DNA from 4 places in the Sphingopyxis sp. YF1 genome. Region 1 is predicted to be linked to each of the others. Evidence: predicted binding sites of a transcription regulator. Region 1 holds the regulator's gene; each other region holds the start of a gene.
The links. Region 1 encodes LexA, which represses DNA repair genes until DNA is damaged. Its sites were predicted from a motif close to GTTCCNCNCTTGTTCT; they were not measured.
Positions count from the first base shown of each region.

Region 2: EAO27_RS18920 (protein ImuA) is a predicted target of LexA. The motif match lies at 2,946-2,961, and genes of this name have one in related genera.
Region 3: EAO27_RS09170 (UvrD-helicase domain-containing protein) is a predicted target of LexA. The motif match lies at 2,990-3,005, and genes of this name have one in related genera.
Region 4: EAO27_RS13835 (putative DNA modification/repair radical SAM protein) is a predicted target of LexA. The motif match lies at 2,775-2,790, and genes of this name have one in related genera.

Region 1 is NZ_CP033204.1:1,748,951-1,754,476, forward strand. Features, by position in the region: gene EAO27_RS08485 (ATP-binding protein) at 1-739, opposite strand, end outside; gene moaC (cyclic pyranopterin monophosphate synthase MoaC) at 1,649-2,122, shown strand; gene EAO27_RS08495 (molybdopterin molybdotransferase MoeA) at 2,119-3,309, shown strand; gene lexA (transcriptional repressor LexA) at 3,375-4,067, shown strand; gene EAO27_RS08505 (ComEC/Rec2 family competence protein) at 4,021-5,526, opposite strand, start outside.
Region 2 is NZ_CP033204.1:3,917,075-3,922,600, forward strand. Features, by position in the region: gene EAO27_RS18910 (error-prone DNA polymerase) at 1-431, opposite strand, end outside; gene EAO27_RS18915 (DUF6504 family protein) at 428-2,233, opposite strand; gene EAO27_RS18920 (protein ImuA) at 2,142-2,927, opposite strand; gene EAO27_RS18925 (hypothetical protein) at 3,038-3,535, opposite strand; gene EAO27_RS18930 (hypothetical protein) at 3,686-5,029, opposite strand; gene EAO27_RS18935 (DUF1810 domain-containing protein) at 5,058-5,492, opposite strand; gene EAO27_RS18940 (SOS response-associated peptidase) at 5,489-5,526, opposite strand, start outside.
Region 3 is NZ_CP033204.1:1,885,995-1,891,520, reverse strand. Features, by position in the region: gene EAO27_RS09175 (DUF4349 domain-containing protein) at 1-601, opposite strand, end outside; gene EAO27_RS09170 (UvrD-helicase domain-containing protein) at 674-2,965, opposite strand; gene infA (translation initiation factor IF-1) at 3,289-3,543, opposite strand; gene EAO27_RS09160 (cold-shock protein) at 3,546-3,752, opposite strand; gene EAO27_RS09155 (MFS transporter) at 4,008-5,294, shown strand; gene rsmD (16S rRNA (guanine(966)-N(2))-methyltransferase RsmD) at 5,295-5,526, opposite strand, start outside.
Region 4 is NZ_CP033204.1:2,836,380-2,841,905, reverse strand. Features, by position in the region: gene EAO27_RS13855 (response regulator) at 1-172, opposite strand, end outside; gene EAO27_RS13845 (GAF domain-containing protein) at 403-1,905, shown strand; gene EAO27_RS13840 (Crp/Fnr family transcriptional regulator) at 1,922-2,653, shown strand; gene EAO27_RS13835 (putative DNA modification/repair radical SAM protein) at 2,810-4,060, shown strand; gene EAO27_RS13830 (UdgX family uracil-DNA binding protein) at 4,083-5,498, shown strand; gene EAO27_RS13825 (ligase-associated DNA damage response exonuclease) at 5,498-5,526, shown strand, end outside.

The DNA.
Region 1 (5,526 bases):
CGACGACGACTTCCTCGCCGGCGTCGAGGCGCGTGACCATCGCAGGCTGGAGGCGGTTCTCGGCGGCGCGATTGTCGGGATCGATCGCCGCCGCGGTCCGCGCCACGCCGTCGGCCCCGATTTCGATGATCGCCGATTCATTGAGGTTCCGGACGACCACCTGCTGGAGGTAGAAGCTCGAAAAATCGGGCGCATCGGTCCGCACGCGTTCGAGCACATTGCCGAGGTCGGTCGCCATTGCGACGGTGTTCGCCGCGACCTCGCGCTGATTCTCCTGGTAATAGCCTTCGGCAAGCCCCGCGGCATTTTCGAACATGCCGCGCGACCGGTCGGAAAACCAGAAATCGACGCCGAACTGGAACAGCAGCGACGCGAAGATCACCACCAGCAAGGTCGGCGTCGCGGCGATCAGCGAAAAGAGCGCGACGAGCCGGACGTGCAGGCGACCGCTGCCCCCCGCCATCGAGCGCATCGCGCGCGCGCGCGCCACGCGGCTGCCGATCAGCACGATCAGCGCCATCGCGGGCACCAGATTGACCACCATGATCGCGGCGACGAGCGCGGGCGTGAGCAGCCGCTCGCTCTGCGCGTCGCCGGTGACATAGATATAGGTCGCGATGCCGACGCTGATGATCACCGCGAGCGCGTAATATTCGGGCGCGGCAAACTCCCACGCCCTCGCGCGCGGGGCCGGTTGACCGGATTCGCCGTCGCTTGCCAAGGGAACGCTGGTCGCCATTGTTGCCTTGCTACGACAATCCTGTTGCATAGAGAACACACAAAGTGCGCGATGAACACAGTTCGCCGCGAAAACGGCTTCGGCGAGATGGGTTCCGGGCGTGTTACGCGTGCAAATCCGGTATCACCCCGGGTCGACCGGACGCCACGTCGGCCTCCCATCGAACGCGCAATCGCTCGCTTCGGGTCATCGCCCGCCATGCTATTTGCGAAAGACCGGAATGGGGTGGAAAGCGGCCATTCTTCTCCCCTCCCGCAGGCGGGAGGGGCCGGGGGTGGGCCAGCAACGGTGCGATGCCCACCCCGCTGCGACTAGGAAACAAGTTTCCAAGTCTCGCTACCCCTCCCGCCTGCGGGAGGGGGAATCAGATCAATCCTTAGGCGTCAGCAATCGGTCGCTTTCTGCCAATCTTCCGTGTCGCGTAGCGATGGGGAGGGGGACCGCTGCCGCAGGCGGTGGTGGAGGGGCCGCAACGCTGCGTCCTTCGCCCCTCCGTCAGCGCGGCGCGCTGCCACCTCCCCATGGCCTGCGGCCACAGGGAGGATCACCGATGTCCGCAACCGGTCGAAAGCGGTCATTCATGCCAATCCAGATCGAATGACCGGAAATGACCGAATCCAGCCCTCCGTGAACCCCGGCGAAAGCCGGGGTTCATTGCAGAAAAAACGCCGGGTTCGTGCCGGCATTCTGGGCCCCGGCTTTCGCCGGGGTGCACATCATCCAACGCCCGCAACCGGCCGCAAGCCGCCGATCAAGGTGGTGAACCGCGGTGAACCACCATGCGTCGCAGAGCCAGCCTCGCTCCTCCCACCGACACGGGGCGGGAGAGGACGATGATGAGACCGTTTTCGGTGATGCCGCACCGATCGCCCTTGCCTTTCGCATCCCGCCTTGCTTCGCTGGCGGACGATGGCAAAGACCCCGACTCATCTCGACGACACCGGCGCTGCGCATATGGTCGATGTCGGCGCCAAGCCCGCGACCGCGCGCCGCGCCGTCGCGGCGGGGCGCATCACCATGTCGGCCGAGGCGCTCGATGCGATCCGGGCCGGCAACGCCCCCAAGGGCGATGTGCTGTCGACCGCGCGCATCGCCGGGATCATGGCCGCAAAGCGCACGTCCGACCTTGTCCCGCTGTGCCACCCGCTCGCGCTCAGCAAGGTCGGAATCGATTTTACCTGGCTCGACGACGGGATCGGCGTCACCGCGACCGCCGCGACCACGGGCCCGACGGGGGTCGAGATGGAAGCGCTCACCGCCGCCTCGGTCACGCTGCTCACGCTCTATGACATGGCGAAGGCGCTCGACCGCGCGATGGTGATCGAGGGACTTCGCCTGCTCGAAAAGAGCGGCGGGCGTTCGGGCGACTGGCGCGCCGCATGAGCGCATGGCTGCCGGTCGAAGAGGCGCAGACGCGGCTGCTCGCGCTCCGCCCCCCACTGCTACCAGAAAATGTCGATTGTTCCAAAGCGTTTGGCCGCTATCTTTCAGGCGATATCGCGGCAGGGCGCGACCAGCCCGCCGCGGCGCTGTCGGCGATGGACGGCTATGCGATCCGCTTCGACGACCTGCCCGGCCCATGGGCGATTGCGGGTGAGATTCCCGCAGGCGCGGTGCCGCATCAACCGCTCGCTCCGGGCGCGGCGATGCGCATCTTCACCGGCGCCCTGCTCCCCGACGGCGCCGATACCGTGGTGATCCAAGAGGATGTCGCCGCCGACGGCGCGACATTGAGGCTGACCTGCGACGGCCCCGCCACCCGCGGCCAGCATGTTCGCGGCCGCGCGGGTGATTTCGCCGCGGGCACGCCGCTCCTGTCCGCCGGCACGCGCATTACCCCCGGCGCGATCGCCGCGGCGATCATGGGCGGCGCGGCGCAGATCGCGGTGGGGACCTGCCCGCGCGTCGCGATCCTCACCACCGGCGACGAACTCGTGCCGCCGGGGCGTCCCCTCGCCCCCGGGCAGATCCCCGACAGCAACGGCGCGATGCTCGCCGCGATGCTCGCCGGCGCGCCCGCCGTGGTCACGCCGCCGCTCCACGTCGGCGACGATCGCCGCGTCATGGCCCGGGTTCTGGGGGATCTGGCGCGCCATCATGACGTCATCGTCACCGTCGGCGGTGCGTCGGTCGGCGATCACGACCATGTCCGCGGCGCGCTCGACGACGCCGGGGGACGGCTCGACTTCTGGAAGATCGCGATGCGTCCGGGCAAACCGCTGATCGCGGGCACGATCGGCGACGCCCTGCTGCTCGGGCTTCCGGGCAATCCCTCGTCGGCTTTCGTTACGGCGACGCTGTTCCTGCTCCCGCTCGTCCGCCACCTCGCGGGCGCGCGCGACCCGCTGCCGGTCATCCGCCACGCGCCGCTCGCCGCCGCGCTAGGTCCGGGCGGCGGGCGGCGCGACTATCTGCGCGCCCGCCTCGCCGGCGGGATGCTCGAGCTTCTGGACAGCCAGGACAGCGGGCAGACGCGGCCGCTCGTCGCTGCCACCGCGCTGGTTCTTCGCGAAATCGGTGCCGCGCCGCGCGCCGCGGGTGATCTCGCGGCCTACATCGACATCGCTTGACAAGTTCCGCTCTGTTCCACTATCGTTCCCCTTATGTCCGATGCCGGCATCATGGAGAACGCCCGATGTTGACCGCCAAGCAGCATGAACTGCTTCACTTCATCCAGCAAAAGCTCGACGCGAGCGGCATTTCGCCGTCGTTCGAGGAGATGAAGGAAGCCCTCGGCCTCAAATCCAAATCGGGAATCCATCGTCTTATCAGTGCCTTGGAAGAACGCGGCTTCCTTCGCCGCCTCCCCAACCGCGCGCGCGCGCTCGAAGTGGTCAAGCTGCCCGAGGGTGGCAAGACCGCCCATGCCGCCGTGCGCAACGATAGCGACAATGTCGTGCCACTGCGCAAGCCCGCCCCGCAGCTCAAACCGATCGCCGCGAACGACGTGATCGAGGTGCCGCTGCACGGCAAGATCGCCGCGGGTGTGCCGATCGAGGCGTTCGAGGATCACAATAATCTCGCGGTGCCCGCGGCACTGCTCGGTTCGGGTGAGCATTATGCGCTCGAAGTGTCGGGCGATTCGATGGTCGAGGCGGGGATTTTCGACGGCGACTATGCCCTGATCCAGAAAGCGAGCACCGCGCGCGAGGGCGACATCGTCGTCGCGCTCGTCGACGGGCAGGATGCGACACTCAAATATTTCCGTCGCGAAGGTCGGATGATCCGGCTCGACCCGGCGAACAGTGCCTATGAACCGCAGCGCTACGAAGCCGAACGCGTCATCGTCCAAGGGCGGCTGTCGGGACTGCTTCGTCGTTACCACTGACCTGCGGCGGGCGCCGCCACGGATGCGCGTCGCCCGGGTCCAGTGCGCCGACGGCGCGCGGGCGCTGGCCCAGGTAGAGCGCCAGCCCGCCGGTCTGCGGCAGTGTGTCGCGATCGATCGTCAGCCAGCGGCCGGCGCATTCGCGCGGCAGCCAGCGCTCGCTGATCACCACGTCGGCGGCGGCGCAGGCCGCGGCCATGTCGGCTCCCTCGATGCGGTCGCGTCCGCGCGCGGCAAGGATGATCCGCCCGCGCTGTGTCCAGCGGCAGAAATCGCGGTTGCACGCGACATGGTCGAGATCGGCCAGCGCGACGAGCGGCGCGTCGATCCCCGCCGCCTCGGCCAGCGCATCGCGCGCATAGTCGCCGGCGCGGTCGCGCAGCAGGGCGTAGCTGCCGTCGGGGAGCGCCGCGGCGATATGACGTCCGTCGCCGGTGACCAGCAGGTCGGGACGCGGCTGGACGAGCAGCACCGCCATCCCCGCGATCAGCGGCACGAGCCCCGCCCGGCGCCAGCGCGTCTGCCAGAGCAGCATCCATAGTCCGCCGAACACCGCAAGCGCGAAACCCCACGCGGGAAACCGCGGCAGCGTCGCGACTGCGCCCGGGGCGTCCGCGACGCGGTGCGCGAGCGCGATCAGGCCGTGCAGCGCCTGTTCGGCGACCCACCAGAAGGGCGCCCCCAGCCCGACAGCATCGAAGATCAGGCCGAGCGCCTCCGCGGGCATGATCACAAAGGTCGTCAGCGGGATTGCGACGACATTGGCCAGCGCGCCGTAGAGCCCGGCCTTGTGGAAATGGAAGAGCGCGATCGGCGCCAGCGCCACCTCGACCACGAGTCCGGTGATCAGCAGCCCTGCGATCGCGCGCGCCAGCCGGAGGGGCCAGGGCTCGTCGCGCCGCATCAGAAAGCCGCGCATCGCGCGCGCCTGGTGCAGCGCGATGATCGCGGTGACCGCGGCGAAGCTCAGCTGGAAGCTCGGCCCTGCGAGCGCCTCGGGGCGCCAGACGAGCACGAGCAGCGCCCCCGCCGCGACGAGCCGCAGCGTCAGCGCCTCGCGCCCGAGCAGAAAGGCGACGAGCACGAGCAGCGCCGCGATGAACGAGCGCAGCGTCGGCACCTCGCCACCCGCGAGCAGCGTATAGCCGCCGCCCGCCAGCGCGGCGAACGCGGCAGCGAGCGGCAGTACGAGCCCCCTGAGCGCGAGCCAGCGGCTGAACGCGAGCAGCCGCATCGCGAGCAGCATCGCGAAACCGACCACCGCGGTGACGTGCAGCCCGCTGATCGACAGGAGGTGCGCGAGCCCGCTGCGCCGCATCGCTTCCTCGTCGGCGGGGTCGATCGCGCCGCGGTCGCCGGTGACGAGCGCCGCCGCGATGCCCCCCGCCGACCCGTCGACGCGGCCGTGGATATGCCCGGTCAGTCGCGCGCGCAGCGGCGGCGCCCCGCGCCCCGCCTC
Region 2 (5,526 bases), 2.2 Mb from region 1:
CGCAGTTCGCCGACGTCGAGGCGCAACCGCTTGCTGGCGGTATCCGGAAGTAATACCGCGACCAAGCCCTCGGCCCATGCTGCAACATCGGACCAATCGAGCCAGCAATTGCCCTTGCCGCCACGCGCCTTGCCGAGCGAGAGCAGCCGTGTCAGCCGCGACCAGGCGGCTCGGTCTTTGGGATAGAGCAGCAAGGACCGGCCATCGCGCAGATCGACGCGTGCGCCCGGGATCAGCCGGACGCCGGTCGCCTCCTGACCCGAGAGGCCGCGCACCATTCCCGCAACGCTGCCGCGGTCGCATAGTCCGAGCGCTGAATGTCCCATCAGCGCTGCGGCGGCGAACAATTCTTCGGGCGCCGAGGCGCCGCGCAGGAAGGAGAAATGGCTGGTGACCTGAAGCTCGACATAGGTTGTGGCGGGGGTCGTCATCCGAATACGCCGTGCATATACCAGCTCAAATCGCCGGTATTGTCGTGGATCGCGTCGCCGCGCCGAAAGAGCCAGAAGCGCTCGCCATTCTCGGTCTCGACCCGGAAATAGTCGCGCACCGCCCACATTTCGCGGGTCGTTCGCCACCATTCGCCATGGATGCGCTCGGGTCCGTCGCCCGCAACGACATGATAGCTCCGCCCGCGCCATGCAAAGCGACGCGGCGGGTGATCGGGAAGCAGCGCAACGACGTCGGAGAGCGCTTCGGGCCGCGCGAGCAAGCGGATGGGTCGGGGCCAGGCGGGCCAGCCGGTGGGCTGGGCAAGCGGGCCGGCCCGTCCGATCGCGCGCTCCGGCACGTCGCTTTCGCGCCCCTCGAGCCTGAACAGCGCCGCCGCGCCGGCGCGCCCCGCGAGCTGGTCGACGAGCGGCGCGATATCGGGCGCAGGCGGCCTGGCATCGAGCGCGGAGATAATCGCCTCGGGCGCGAGCTCCTCGACCTGCGGGGCCGCGAGCGCCATCGCCTCGATCCCGAGCCCCGGCTCGATCCTGTCGATACGCAGCTTGAACAGGCGGAGCAAATGCTTCGCATCGCGTGTCGCGCGCGCCGTGCCGATCGCGACCAGTTGCTCGCGCGCATCGACCCGCTCGCAGCGGAGGACCGCAGCACGTACCCCCAGCCCGCGCCTTTCGAGATCGGCGACCAGATCGGCGACCAGATCGGTGATCACTTGTTCGATCGCCTCGGCGGTCGCGATCGACTCGATGAGGCGCCGCGACACGAGGGGCGTCTCGAACGGCACAACGGGCACGATCGGCTCGGGCAAAAAGCCGCGCGCCTGGTCGAGCCGCTCGACCGCACCGCGCCCGAGACGCCGTGCGAGCGGGCCACGCGGCATGGCATAAAGATCGGCGATCCGCTCAATCCCGAAGCGCGCCGCCGAGGCCAGCGCCTCGGGTGCGAGACGAAGCGCGCGCAGCGGCAACTCGCCCAGCGCCTCCGCCTCCCGTCCTTCCGGCAAGATCAGAGCCGCGCTGCCGCCGAAGCGCGCGAGCGCGTGTGCGGCGCCCGGCGTGCCGGCGATCGCGACGCGCGCGGTGACGCCGACGCGCCGCATGAAGGAAATCAGCCGCGCCGCGAAGCGCTCCTCGCCGCCGAAGAGATGGGTGGTGCCGGTGAGATCGAGCCAGAGCCCGTCGCTTTCCGACACGGCGGCAGTCGGCGTCCAGTGGCGCACGGCATGCAAGGCGAGCCGGTCGAGCCAGGCCCGATCAGCGTCAGGCTCGGCCTCAAGCACGTCGAGATCGGTGAAAAGCGCACGCGCATGCGCCGCGGCCATGCCGGGCGCGAGGCCGAGATCGAGCGCAAGCGGGCAGGCGGCAGTCACGATATCGCGCTGGCCGGCCCGGGCAATCAGGATGGTGGGCCGTGTGCCCCAGCGTGCCGGCACCGGCTGCGCGGCGCCGGACGCCGGGCTTCCATCATCGACGCGAGCGAGGCGAAAGACCGGCGCGGCCGGCTCGCTGCGGCGTCCGAGCTCGCGCATCGGCGGTCGCTGATGCGCGGGCAACGCGTCGATCGCGGTTCGATCAGGCCGCGCGTCTTGCGCCCAGCGCGCGCCAGGTCGCCAGCCGCCGCCGCGCGGCACCGAGCAGGAGCCGGGATTGTCATCGACGGGTTCGGGGAGGCGCGGTGCGAGCCGCGCAGGTTCAGGCCGCGTGCCCGAGTGCGAGATCGGCGCCGCCTGCCGCAAGCGCTCGATGGCGAGTTGCGGCAGGAAGAGCGAGGCGACCCTGGTCATCGCACGCCTCCAGTTCGAGAGAAAAGGGCGGCCCGCCGCGCTGCCGGACAAGTTCGACCGACCAGCGCCCGCGCCCGACGCCCGGCATCGACAACGGGCCCGACGCGAGGCTGCCCACCCGCCAGCGGGTGCAAGCGAGCGAAAGGTCGGTGAGCGGACATTGGCCGTAGCGCCGGTAGCGGCGGTAGAGCAGCATCGGCGTTTTGCCTTCGGTCGCGGCGAGCTGCAGCCGCCGCGTCGCGGTCTGGTCGGCGGCCTTCACCTCGGCGACGACGCAGGCAAGCGAGCCATCGCGCAGCGCGTCCTCGCACATGGCGAGAAGCTCACGGTCATTCTGGCCCTCAGCGTAGAGGATGCGGTCCGGCCCGAGCCCGGCCTGTTCGAGCCCCGGCGCGTAAAGATCGAAACGCGTCAGCGCCCAGAGCGTGGACACACCCGGCGCCGCCGCGAAGCGCGCGGCGATCCCGGCCGTAAACAGCGTCGCCGCCGCATCGTCGCTCCAGCTTGCCGAGGCGGCCGCAACCTCGTGCAGGCCCGCGCCATCGAGCCCGCCGCCGGCAAGGAGACGATCGAGCGGCCGGACACTAAAAGGCAGCACCGGACCACGCGCTGCCTCGACGCGCGACACGGTCTCGCGAAGCGCTTGAAGCTCTTCGGCACTCGGCCGGGGCTGTGAAAAAGGCGGTGCGGTCATGCTGATATCGACTCAATTGTTCCCTTTATGTTCCATTGAGTCGGGATGATCGTCAAGCTGGCAGAAACGATGCTCAGCCGGTCGCGGCCGAAGCCACGGATTATGAAGGCTTATTCGAAGTCAAAACCCATTTCGGTAGCGGCCAGAGTTTCAAGAGCGAGAACTGCATCGGCAATCGCGGTCGTTGCCTGATGCGCTTTTTCAGGTGGATCGAGATTCGCTTCCTGCACAGCGTCCATGTCAGCGAGATAAGTTTCGTACCGCGCAATGAAAGCTTGGGACAGAATCAGCCGCTGCGCATGATAGGCGAAGCGTGCGGCCTGCATCTGCTCGATCATCTGCTTGCTGGCCCGCAGTTCATGTTCGCTTCCGTCGAAGCCGTGCGGATCCTCGTCATAGCCCTTGTCGATATAGGCAAGGATCGCGCGCGCCCGGTCAAGGCTGCCGATGATTCCCGTATAGGCCTCGCGGCGCAGGTCCCAAGATCGCTCGCGCCGGTACTTCCTTCGTTCGCCGAGTTGAACGAGCCAAGTTGTCAGCCCCGAAATCAGCCCGCCGACGACAACTCCGCCAAGGCCGATCCACGCAATATCGAGTTCCAGCGCCATGATCCCTCCCATCGGCACGTGCGACTGGCCCATACAGGTGCCGGGCCATTTCCTATCTCTGTAGCAGATCGACAGTCCGCTGGTCGCGCTCGCCGCAAATCCACCGTTCTAGAGCTGCGGAGAATAGTGACCGTCGGGGCGACTCGTTTGCTAGTCTTGAAGAGTCTCGTCGGCTGAAGCCAGCCCCGGCTCCGCAGGGTGGGCGATCGTGAAGCTCACGGAAAATTGGCCCGACGGACCAGGTTCGTCGCTCTCGATCCGGAAGATATATCCGTTCCATTCGAGCGAGACGCCATTCTCCTTCTCGTCGAGCGCACCGCGAAAGGCTGCAACGGCCTCCGGCCCGACGGCGCGGTGCATCAGCAGAGCTATGAGTTCGGCCAAACGTTGTTCGTCGCTTTCCTTATTTTCCGCCCCCCACATCCAAAGATCGAGCGTGAGAAGGGTAGCCCGCGCCTCGTCGCCTTCCACATAATAGGTCGCGTGATTCGCAAGCGGCGCGTCGCCGAATTTATGAACGGCGCTCGCGCGATACCGGTCGAAGTACCAGAGATAGGCAGGTAGAGCGAAGCCTTCGGACGCCAGAAATTCCATCGCCTCATAGGGCGACCAACCATCGGCGGGATCGACATATGGTCGCCGCACGGCGCGCTCCTGCTCGCGCCTTGCCTGAGCAATCGCTTGGACGACGCCTAACCGATCCGTTGGCCGGCGTTGCACGATGATATGCCGCCATCGCTTGAGGAGATCGAGATCGCCTCGAAATGCAAAGAAGGCGCGCTGCCGCGCAAAGCGCGCCAAGCCCTTATCGCGCAGAGCAAAAGAGATGTTCGCAAAGTTCCGATCGTAAACGATGAGGACCGAAACACCGTAGAGGAAGGGGAGAAAGAGGAGCGACAGCAAGATCGGGACAAGGAGTTCGCTGACATTCTGCCGCACGTCGAACTTCGGCCATTCGATGACAGTCGCATAAATGCTGTAGCCCAGCACAACGAGACCAACGATGAGAAGGAATGTTCCGAGACACCGCGCGGTCGGTGCGTGCGCCGCGTCGCGCTCGCTGACATGGTGGACGAGCGCCAGAAAGGTCATGATCGGAACGATCGCCAGTTCGACCGGAAGGCTGAAACTTTGAAGCCCCCCGATGAAGACCAGCAAGCCGGTCAAATCGAGCGTGCTTCTGATTGTTCGACCAAAATAGGTGCGGTCGTCGTCGATGCGATTCACATTGAAGAGCGTCGCAGGAACGAACGCCAGTGACCATGCGACCGTCGATTTGAGATTGTCAGACGTCCAGATGCCCCACCAGGACAGGAATGCCACGCAGGCCGCGACGTAGATTGTAGCCGCCGCGAAAATCATCAATATCGCACGATGGGCCATCGCCCTCAGCATCGCGCGAAACGCGGACCGGACGGGCGCATTGAAGAATAGCGCCGCGATCAGAATTCCGCTCCAGACCAGCGTCGCAATTTCGCGATTGTTGAACTCCATCCGTCCCCCTCGGTCTGGTGAGCAATGTTCAGCCGGGGTCCGGGACGGCCAGCAGCTTCATCGTGCGCTCATCGCGTTGCCCCCCGAACCAGCGATGAAGCGCCGCCGCCAACAGCGACGTGCCACCGGCAGCTTCGAACAGGGTCAGCGACGAGCGGAGCTTCATGGCATCGACGTCGCCGAATATGGCCACCGGGTCGCTGCCGGCCAGATCCTGCAGTGCCTCTACGCATTCGACATAGCGGGGGCCGAGAAGTGGATGCGCCAGATAGGCGCGCGCTTCGTCCGCATCCACGATGGCGTAACGCTGCGACATCGCGCTCCGCCCAAGCCCCGCGAGCTGCGGAAATATATACCACATCCAGTGCGAGCGCTTCCGGCCGCGCCGGATCTCGTCGAGGGCGCGCGGCCAGGCCTGCGCCTGTGCGTCGACGAAACGATCGAGGTCATAGTCTTCGGTCACAGCGCCAACGCGCCCTGCGCGGGCGGCTTGCCGA
Region 3 (5,526 bases), 140 kb from region 1:
GATGGCCCTTGAGTGCCGCGATCTGGCCGAGCAGTTCGGCGCGCTCGCTCTTGTCGAGCCCGCCCGCCTTCAGTCGTCCCTCGAGGCGTTCGACCTCTGCCGCGGCGCCCGCGCTGCGCTGTTGCGACGCGTCGATCTGGGTGCCGACATCTTCACCAGCGACCGTCGCGTCGGCGAGTACGCCCTCGGCCTTTTCGATGCTGGCGATCGCGTCGGCACCGAAGCGGCGGGCGATGCCGGGGTCGAGCTTGAACTGGGTTTGCGCCTCGACGCGCTTTTCGTCGTTCAACTGGTAGCGGACATCGACGATACGGCAGCGTGCGGTGCCGAGCATTTCGCAGGCCTCGGCGTGTTCCTGCTGGACCCTGGCGATACGGTCGTCGTCGAGGCGGAAAGCGTAGCTATAATCGAAAGCGACGCCTGGGGCGGCGGTGGTGGCGACGCCGGGGACCTCGGCATCGGTCGAACGTGCCGCCGGGGTGGTGCTTTCGATCGCGGCGTCGGCGGCGGGGGAGGAGGCAGGGGCGTCTTCGGCGGCCTGCTTTTCGCTGCAGCCGACCAGGGCGAGCGCCATCGCGCCCGCTAAGAGCTTAATCTTCATGCAGATTCTCCCAAAACGCGACTCGGGTCGCGTGGGATAGCATATCATAACTAATAAAGTAGACAATAGGGGTTAGGCGAGCTTGATGAAGCTGTCGAGCACCCTCTTGCTGCCGGCCTGCTCGAATTCGACCTCGAGCTTGTTGCCGTCGATGTCAGCGATTTCGCCATAGCCGAACTTTTCGTGGAAGACGCGCATGCCGACCGCGAGATCCGCGCGCGGTTTGGCGCCGACCGATGCGGCAGGGCTCCGTTCGGAGGGAGCCGGTGCACGCGTGATCGTCGACGAACTGGCGACGGCGCGTTGCCATGCGGGGCCGCGCGTCATCGTGCGCGCGGCGTTGCGCTCGGCGACGTGGGCGAACGGGTCGCCTTGCGCCGACCAGTTGGCGCGCCACAGGCTCTGTCCGCCGCCGAAGCTGTTTTCGCTCTCGACATGTTCGGGCGGGATTTCGCCGATGAAGCGGCTGGGGATGCTGCTCATCCACTGGCCGTAGATACGGCGGTTCGCGGCATGGTAGATGGTCGCGCGCCGGCGTGCCCGCGTGATTGCGACATAGGCGAGGCGGCGTTCCTCTTCGAGGCTGGCGGTGCCGCCTTCGTCCATCGAGCGCTGCGACGGGAAGACGCCATCTTCCCAGCCAGCGAGGAAGACATGGTCGAATTCCAGCCCCTTGGCGGCGTGGATCGTCATGATGGTGACGGTTTCGGCCTGATCGTCATTGTCGCGGTCCATGACGAGGCTGACATGCTCGAGGAAAGCCTCGAGCGAGTCATATTCCTCCATCGCGCGGACGAGCTCGGACAGGTTTTCGAGGCGGCCGGCGGCCTCGACGCTGCGGTCGGCCTGGAGCATCGCTGTATAGCCCGATTCATCGAGAATCAGCTGGGTCAGCTCGGGGTGCGAGAGCTCGTTCGCCTTCGTGCGCCAGCCGCGCATCTGCGCGACGAAATTGGCGAGCTGACGACGTGCCTGCGGGGTGAGCTCGTCGGTTTCGATGATCCGCGATGCCGCGTGGAGGAGCGGCGCCTGTTCGTGCCGCGCGAACTGGTGAATGCGCTGGATCGCCTTGTCGCCGAGCCCGCGCTTGGGGACGTTGACGATGCGTTCGAACGCGAGGTCGTCGGCGGGCGACTGGACGAGGCGCAGATAAGCGAGCGCGTCGCGAATCTCGGCGCGCTCGTAGAAGCGGAAGCCGCCGACGATGCGGTACGGCATGCCGATCGCGATGAAACGGTCTTCGAATTCGCGCGTCTGGAACTGCGCGCGGACGAGGATCGCGGCGCGGTCGAGCGAGACGTGCTGGCGCTGGAGGCTTTCGAGCTCTTCGCCGATCCGCCGCGCTTCCTCGGGGCCGTCCCACACGCCGACGACGCGCAATTTGTCGCCGGGTTCGAGGTCGGTCCAGAGCGTCTTGCCGAGGCGGCCGCTGTTCTGGGCGATCAGCGCCGATGCCGCCGCGAGGATCTGCGGGGTCGAGCGATAATTTTGTTCGAGCCGGATCACGGTCGCGCCGGGGAAATCCTTTTCGAAGCGCAAGATGTTCGCGACCTCGGCGCCGCGCCACGAATAGATCGACTGGTCGTCGTCGCCGACGCAGCAGATATTCTTGCGGGCCTGCGCGAGCAGCCGCAGCCACAGATACTGGCTGGCATTGGTGTCCTGATATTCGTCGACGAGGATATATTTGAAGCGTTGCTGGTATTGTTCCAGCACGTCGCGGTGGTTTTTGAGGATCACCAGCATGTGCAGCAGCAGGTCACCGAAATCGCAGGCGTTGAGCGTCTTCAGCCGGGCCTGATAGAGGGCGTAGAAATGCTGGCCCTTGCCGTCGGCGTAGGCCTCCTTGTCGGCGGCATCGAGATCGGGCGGGGTGAGGCCGCGGTTCTTCCACTTGTCGATCAGCCCGGCGAGCTGGCGCGCGGGCCAGCGCTTCTCGTCGAGCCCCTCGGCCTGGATCAGCTGCTTCAGGACGCGAAGCTGGTCGTCGGTGTCGAGGATGGTGAAATTGCTTTGCAGTCCGACGAGTTCGGCGTGGCGGCGCAGCATCTTGGCGCAAATGCTGTGGAAAGTGCCGAGCCAGGGCATCCCCTCGACCGCGTCGCCGATCATGCGCCCGATGCGTTCGCGCATTTCGCGCGCCGCCTTGTTGGTGAAGGTGACCGCGAGAATTTCGGACGGCCACGCGCGTCGTGTCGCCATGATATGCGCGAGCCGCGCGGTGAGCGCCGCGGTCTTGCCGGTGCCGGCACCCGCGAGCATCAGCACCGGGCCTTCGGTGGTGAGCACCGCCTGCCGTTGCGGACCGTTCAATCCTTGCAGATAGGGCGGGTCCGACGGGTCGGGGCGGGTCAGGTCGGGCATCGAGGCGGAGGTATCGTTCACGCGCGAACGATTAGGGAACAGCGCGCGACCTGTCCAGCACGCCGCGACGGAATGTCCCGAGGGGCCACCCCCCTTTGCAAAGGGGGCGGCCGTTGGGACCGGTCAGTCGACCATATCGGCGACGAGGCGCCGGAGTTCGCGGCGCGACAGTGTCGGGCGGCGACGCAGAACGGACGGGGCCGTAATTGCCCTTCCGGCCAGCGCAAGCGCGGGAAGCGCAGGAAAAATTTGTATATTCTGAAACATAGTCATCATCTTTATCTTTGAATCGGGTTTTTGATTGCAGTTTGAGTTGGCGAGAATCAACGCCGCTGGCGTTGGGCGGTGACCGGAGAATTGCCGCGCTCGCGATAGACGAGACGGCCCTTGCTGAGGTCGTAGGGGGTCATTTCGATCCGCACGGCATCGCCGACGACCGACCGGATGCGGAAACGCCGCATCCGGCCGGCGGTATAGGCGATGATGCGATGACCATTTTCGAGCACGACACCGAAACGGGCGTCGGGCAGGATTTCATCGATCACCCCGTCGAAGGTGAGAACTTCCTCCTTGGCCAAGGTCAGGCCGACTGGAGGTTCACGGCCGAGGTCTTGCCGTTGCGACCGGTTTCCAGTTCATACGAGATGCGCTGGTCCTTGTTGAGCGTCGCCATTCCGGCGCGCTCGACGGCGGTGATGTGGACGAACGCGTCGCCCGAGCCATCTTCATTCGAAATGAAGCCATAGCCCTTGTCGGTGTTGAAGAATTTGACGGTGCCGATCGGCATGGGTGTTTCCTTTCACGAAAACAGGGAATCCACCGGCAAAAGCACCGGCGGAGCTGGTAGCGAGTGAAGGGAAGTATCCGCCCCCGAAAGGGTATCAAATTTCCGTCGCAGGCGACGTTAGCCCGCCCGATATAGGGCAAGGCGAATGAAAAGTCAAGGATTCTGCCCTTTTGGGCGTGTCGACTCGCCAGATTGGGGTTGCGTGCGCCGGGCGAAGGCGTCCATGGCGCGGCGGAAGCAGCAGGGAGAGAGCGTGTGGCCGTGGACTTGGCACCCTATCGCAAGAACCGGCGCATCCTGACCGCGAGCCTGGTCGGCACTGCGGTCGAATTCTATGATTTCTACATTTACGGCACCGCCGCGGCGCTGGTGTTCGGGCCGCTCTTCTTTCCCTCGGAATCGCCGTCGGCGCAGCTGATGCTCAGCTTCATGAGCTTCGGGCTCGCTTTTTTCGCGCGTCCCGTCGGGGCGATCGTGTTCGGCCATTATGGCGACCGCATCGGGCGCAAGTCGACGCTCGTCGCATCGTTGATGCTGATGGGTATCTCGACGCTGCTGATCGCCTTTCTGCCGACCTATGCGATGGTCGGCTGGGTGGCGCCGCTGCTCCTCTGCCTGCTGCGCTTCGGCCAAGGGTTCGGGCTTGGCGGCGAATGGGGCGGGGCCGCGCTGCTGGCGGTTGAAAATGCCCCCCCGGGCTGGCGCGCGCGCTTCGGTATGGTGCCGCAACTCGGCGCGCCGGTGGGCTTCATCGCTGCGAACGGACTGTTTCTTCTGCTTGGCCTTGGGCTCAGCGACGCCGAATTTGCGGCGTGGGGCTGGCGTATTCCCTTCCTCTTCTCGGCGGTGCTCGTCGGACTGGGGCTGTGGGTGCGCCTCAAGATCGGCGAGACGCCTGATTTCGCGGCGGCGCTGGAGGCGGACAAGCCGGTGAGCGTGCCGATCGGCGTCCTGCTGAAGCGTCACCTGTTGCCGACGCTGGCAGGGACCTTCGCCGTCGTCGCCTGTTTTGCGATCTTCTATCTCGCGACGAGTTTTGCGCTCGCGCACGGGACGGCGATACTCGGTTATCCCAAGGAGCAGTTCCTGCTGATCCAGCTCGGCGCGATCCTGTTCATGGCGGCGGGGATCGTCTTCGCCGGTTACTGGAGCGATGCCGCGAGCGCGCAGAAGGTGCTCGCGTGGGGGTGCGGGGCCACGATCCTCGTGGGTTTCCTGTTCGGGCCGGCGCTCGCGTCGGCGAGCTGGCCCCTCATCTTCGCGGGACTCGCGATCTCGCTGTTCGTCATGGGGCTTGTCTACGGCCCGCTCGGCGCGTGGCTGACCGGACTGTTTCCGGTCGAGCTGCGTTACACCGGGGCGTCGGTGACCTTCAACGCCGGGGGCATATTGGGCGGTGCCGCGGCGCCGATCATCGCGCAGGCGCTGGGCGACTGGCGCGGGACCGGCGCGGTCGGGCTCTATCTGGCGCTGGCCGGGGTTGTCAGTTTTGCCGGACTGCTGATGGTGCGCGCGCGCGGCCCGGCGCTCGCCGACAACTGATCAGGAGAGCCGGAGCAAAGTCAGCTTGGCCTTGCCGACCTTGCGTTGCGCGTCGATTTCGAACCCCGCGACGTCGACGCTCTCCTTTTCGGCGGTCTCGATCGATATCCAGCTTTCGGTACCGATCCAGCCGAGGCGATTGAGCTTGTCGAGCGCGACGCTGCCCGCGCCGGTCGTATAGGGCGCGTCGAACATCAGCAGGTCAAAGCTGCGCTTTGCCGGGCCAAGCGCG
Region 4 (5,526 bases), 1.1 Mb from region 1:
GGTAGAGGTCGATGCGGATGCCGTCGTCGGTGCGGAATTCGTCCGGCGCGGCGACGATCACCTCGAGCATCGTGTGGACGAAATTGTCGCCATGCTGCTGGTTGCCCGTCAGCGCGCGCGCATAGCGGCGCAGGAACGGCAGATGACCGCGGATTTCTTCGCCCAGACTCATCCAGAACCTCCCTCTCTGATACGGGTCATACGCACCCGCGCCCGATGCGGTTCCGATGCGGCCGCAGGAATCTGCGCAACCTGTCGGCGCGCGGTGCGTAGAAACCGACGGGACGCGCCAGGGCCGCGGCGGAAGGGACGGAATTCCGGCTCTTTTCGCCGTTTCGGCCTCCATGCTTTTGTAAGGAGCTGAATCATGGCACAGCGGCCCGGGGGCAGGATGGTGGCGGTATGACGCCAGCGGCAGACAAGGGGCGGCAATTGGCGGACGGCGGGGATCGCGACGAGGCGCAGCACGAAAAGCGGCGCCTGCGCACGTTGCGCGAATATCGGATCATGGACACGGCGCCCGAACCGGCGTTCGACCGGGTGACGAAGCTGGTCGCCGACCTGTTCGAGGTGCCGATCGCGCTGGTGTCGCTGGTCGAAGAGGACCGGCAATGGTTCAAGTCGGCGGTCGGCCTCGACGCCGGCGAGACGCCGCGCGACGTCAGCTTCTGTCACCATGCGGTGATCGACGATGCGCCGCTGGTCGTGACCGACGCGCGCGCCGATCCGCGGTTCCGCGACAATCCGCTCGTCACCGGCGCGCCGCATATCCGCTTTTACGCCGGCATGCCGCTGCGCGCCTATAATGGCGACGTGCTGGGGACGCTGTGTATCATCGACGACAAGCCGCGCCCGGCGCCGGCGCCCAAGGACCTCGACCGGCTCGCCGATTTCGCCGCGATCCTCATGGCCGAGGCCGAATTGCGCCGCACCGCGATCGACCGCGACGAGGCGCAGCGCACGCTCGAGCGCGCGCTCGACTTTTCGAGCATCGCGACCTGGCGCTACGATGCGCAGGCGGGCGAGGTGCGCTGGAGCGGGGCGGTCGCCCAATTGTGGGGCACGGATTATGCGACCGCGCTCGGCACGATCGAGGGCGTGTTCGAACGCCTGCATCCCGACGATCGCGATCGCGTGCGCGCGGTGCTCGGCGAATCGGTCGCGACGGGCGAGCCCTATGTCACCGAATATCGGATCGTCCATCCCGAGACGGGGGTGCGCTGGCTCGCCGCGCACGCCGACTGGGACGTGCGGTCGAACGACGCCGTGCTGACGGGGATCAGCCGCGACATCACCGAACAGAAGCAGCGGCAGGACAATGCCACCATCCTGCTGCGCGAACTGCACCACCGGATGCGCAACCTGTTCGCGACGGTCGGCGCGATCATCTCGCTCACGCGGCACGCCGCGACCGGGGTCGACGATTATGTCGAACGGATCAGCAGCCGCCTCGACGCGCTCAACCGTGCGCAGAATGTGCTGCTCGGGGCCAATTTCCTGACCGGGTCGATGCACGCGCTGATGCGCGAGGTCGAGGCGGCCTTTCCGCGCATCCGCTGGTCGGGCCCCGACCTCGAACTCCCCGAAAATGCGCTCGTCGCGATGGCGCTGCTGTTCAACGAACTGGCGACCAACGCGGTCAAGCATGGCGCGCTGGCGACCGAAAACGGCCGCGTCGACGTCGACTGGACGCAGGACGGCGCGGGCGACGAACGCCGGTTCCGCCTGACCTGGGCCGAGAGCGGGGGCGGCGGCGCGGTCGCCGCGCCCGAACGCACCAGCTTCGGCACCCTGTTGATGGAGCGCAGCGTGCGCAACAATCTGGGCGGGACGATCGAACGGCAATGGGAGCCGGGCGGGCTGGTGTGCACGATCACGCTGCCCGCGCGCTGGCGCGAAACCTGATCGGGGCGGAGGACCCATGACGCTCGAAGCGCTGGTTGCGCGCCTGTCCTATTACAGCGATCTCGGCGACGGGGATCGCGCGCAGCTGCTCGCGCTCGGCGGCAAGGTCCGCCCCTTCGCGGCGAACAGCGAAATCATCAGCGCGGGCGAACCGATGGACGCGGTGCTGGTGATGCGCGAAGGCTGGGCGGCGCGTTTCAAGGAACTCGAGGACGGGCGGCGCCAGATCCTCAACATCCTGCTGCCCGGCGACATCTTCGATCTGCAGGTGCTCGTCGCGGCCGAGGCCGACCATGGCGTGGTGACGGTGACTTCGGGGTCGCTCTACGCGATTGCGCCGCACGCGGTACGCGACCTGCTCGCGGGATCGGGCGCGCTGACGACGGCCTTCTGGTGGACGCAGGTGCAGGAAGAGGCGTTCCTGCGCGAACAGATCGTCCGCAACGGGCGCCAGACCGCGCAGGAACGGATCGGCCATTTGCTGCTCGAACTCCATCGCCGCGCGCAGATCGTCAATCTGGCGGGCGAGGATGTGCTGCGCCTGCCGATGACCCAGACGCAGATCGCCGACACGCTGGGGCTGACCCCGATCCACACGAACCGGGTTTTGCGGCGGCTGGTGCGCGAGGGCTATATCGAGACGAACCGCCAGTGGATCCGCTTCCTCGACGCCGACGCGCTGGCGGCGATGTGCGGGTTCGATCCAAGCTATTTCCACCTCGACGCGTTTCGCATGCGGTTGGGGTAGGGTACGAAAACCACCGTCATTGCGAGCGAAGCGAAGCAATCGAGGGCGGTTCACACCCATCCTGGATTGCCGCGTCGCCTTCGGCTCCTCGCAAGGACGGGGTTGAAGCTAACCCAAGTTTGTTCTTTTTTTGTTCCATATGCTATGCCGATCGGCATGAGCAGCAAGACGATTCTCCAGAAGCTCGCGGTGCTCGCTGATGCCGCCAAATATGACGCCTCCTGCGCCTCGTCGGGCACGGTGAAGCGCGACTCGGTCGCCTCCAAGGGCATCGGGTCGACCGAGGGCATGGGCATCTGTCACAGCTATGCGCCCGACGGCCGCTGCATCTCGCTGCTGAAGATCCTGCTCACCAATTTCTGCGTCTATGACTGCCGTTTCTGCATCAATCGTGCGTCGAGCAATGTCGAACGCGCGCGCTTTTCGCCGCAGGAAGTCGTCACGCTGACGCTCGATTTCTACAAGCGCAACTATATCGAGGGGCTGTTCCTTTCGTCGGGCATCATCCGGTCCGAGGATTATACGATGGAGCAACTCGTCGAGGTGGCACGCATCCTGCGCGAGGAGCATCGTTTCCAGGGCTATATCCATTTGAAGACGATCGCGGGCGCCGACCCGGCGCTGGTCGCGCTCGCGGGGCTCTATGCCGATCGGCTGTCGACCAATGTCGAGCTGCCGACCGAGGCCGGGCTCGAAAGCTTCGCGCCCGAAAAGAAACCCGCGACGATCCGCAAGACGATGGCGTCGGTGCGCGTCGGCGCCGAGGATGCGCTCGAGGCGGCGAAGAGCCGGCTGATCGGCAAGGCGAAGCCGCCGCGCTTCGCGCCCGCGGGGCAATCGACCCAGATGATCGTCGGCGCCGATGCCGCGCGCGACGACGATATCCTCGCCGCGGCGGACAATCTCTATTCGGGCTATCACCTCCGCCGCGTCTATTATTCGGCGTACAGCCCGATCCCCGACGCGAGCAGCGCGCTGCCGCCGGTGCGCCCGCCGCTGATGCGCGAGCACCGGCTGTATCAGGCCGACTGGCTGCTGCGCTTCTATGGCTTTGGGCGCAGCGAGATCATGGAGGGCGCGCGTGGGGGCATGCTCGACCTCGCGATCGATCCCAAGCTCGCCTGGGCGCTGACGCGGCGCGAGATATTCCCCGTCGATGTCAATCGCGCGCCGCGCGAGCTGCTGCTCCGCGTGCCGGGGCTGGGGACGCGCGCGGTCGACCGGATCGTCGCGGTGCGGCGCACCGGCAAGCTGCGGCTGGGCGATCTCGCCAAGCTCACCGCGTCGGTGAAGAAGATCCTGCCCTTCATCGTCACCCCCGACTGGCGGCCGGGCAAGCTCACCGACAGCGCCGACTTGCGCGCGCGTTTCGCGCCGCCGGCCGAACAACTGGCGTTGGCCCTATGAGGCTCGTTCCGTGAGGGAGGTGGTGCTGGAGCGGCCCGGCGATTTCGCCGAATGGCGCGGCGTCGCGCGCGCGCTGCTCGCGGGCGGCGTGGCGCCCGAGGATGTGAGCTGGCGCGGTGCGGAAGACGGCGCGTCGCTGTTCGGCGACGAGGCGCCGCCCGCATCGGCGGGCGCGGTGAAGCTGCCGCGCGAATTGCTCGCGATGGCCGACCGGGTGATCTGTCATCGCGGCGCCGAGGTGCCGGCGCGGCTCTACCGCCTCGTCTGGCGCGCGGCGCGCGAGCGGCAGTTGCTCGCGCGGACGACCGACCCCGATGTCGACTGGCTGCGCAGGACCGACAAGGCAATCCGCCGCGACATCCACAAGATGCACGCCTTCGTGCGCTTTCGCCGCCTCGGCGAGGGCGAGGAACGCGAGCGCTTCGCGGCGTGGTTCGAGCCTGATCACCGCATATTGCGGCTGACTGCGCCCTTCTTCCAGCGGCGCTTCTACGGGATGGACTGGGCGATCCTGACCCCCGACGCACGCGCGATCTGGCAGGACGAGCTGCTGACCCTTGGCCCTGGCGGCACGCGCGACGAGGTGCCCGACGGCGACGTCGTCGAGGATCAGTGGCGCACCTATTATGGCGCGATCTTCAACCCCGCGCGGGTCAAGATCGAGGCGATGCGCGCCGAGATGCCGAAGAAATACTGGCACAACCTGCCCGAGGCGCAGGATATCGCGCCGTTGCTCGCGGGCGCCGGTGCACGAGTGGAACGGATGCGCGCGGCCGCCGTTTCGGCTGCGAACCCCCGGACCGACAAATGGCGAACGCGCGTGCCCGAAGAGCTTGCCCCGATCGACGATGTGAAGACGCTGGGCGCGCTGGCGAAGGCGATCGATCGCTGCACGCGCTGCCCGCTCTATTGCAACGCGACGCAGGCGGTCGCGGGCGAGGGGCCGACGAAAGCGCGGATCATGCTCGTCGGCGAGCAGCCGGGCGACCAGGAGGATCTGCAGGGACGGCCGTTCGTCGGGCCGGCGGGGCAGGTGCTGGACGCGGCGCTCGACGAGGCGGGGCTCGACCGGCGGCGGCTCTTCCTCACCAATGCGGTCAAGCATTTCAAGTTCGAGCCGCGCGGCAAGCGCCGGCTCCACCAGAACCCGACCACAGGCGAGATCGACATCTGCCGCTGGTGGCTCGACAAGGAGCGCGCGCTGGTGCAGCCCGAGCTGATCGTCACGCTCGGCGCCAGCGCGCTGCGCGGCGTGACGGGCAAGAGCGCCAGCATCAAGTCGATGCGCGGCGCGGTGCACGAACTGGAAGGGGGGAGCAAATTGATCGCGACGATCCATCCATCCTTCCTGCTCCGCCTGCCTGACCGTGAGCGCGCCGCCGAGGAGCGCAAGGCGTTTGTTGCCGACCTGATCCGCGCGCGGAAACTCGCCGCCTGATGGCGAAGGCGAAGACCTGGATCGAGCC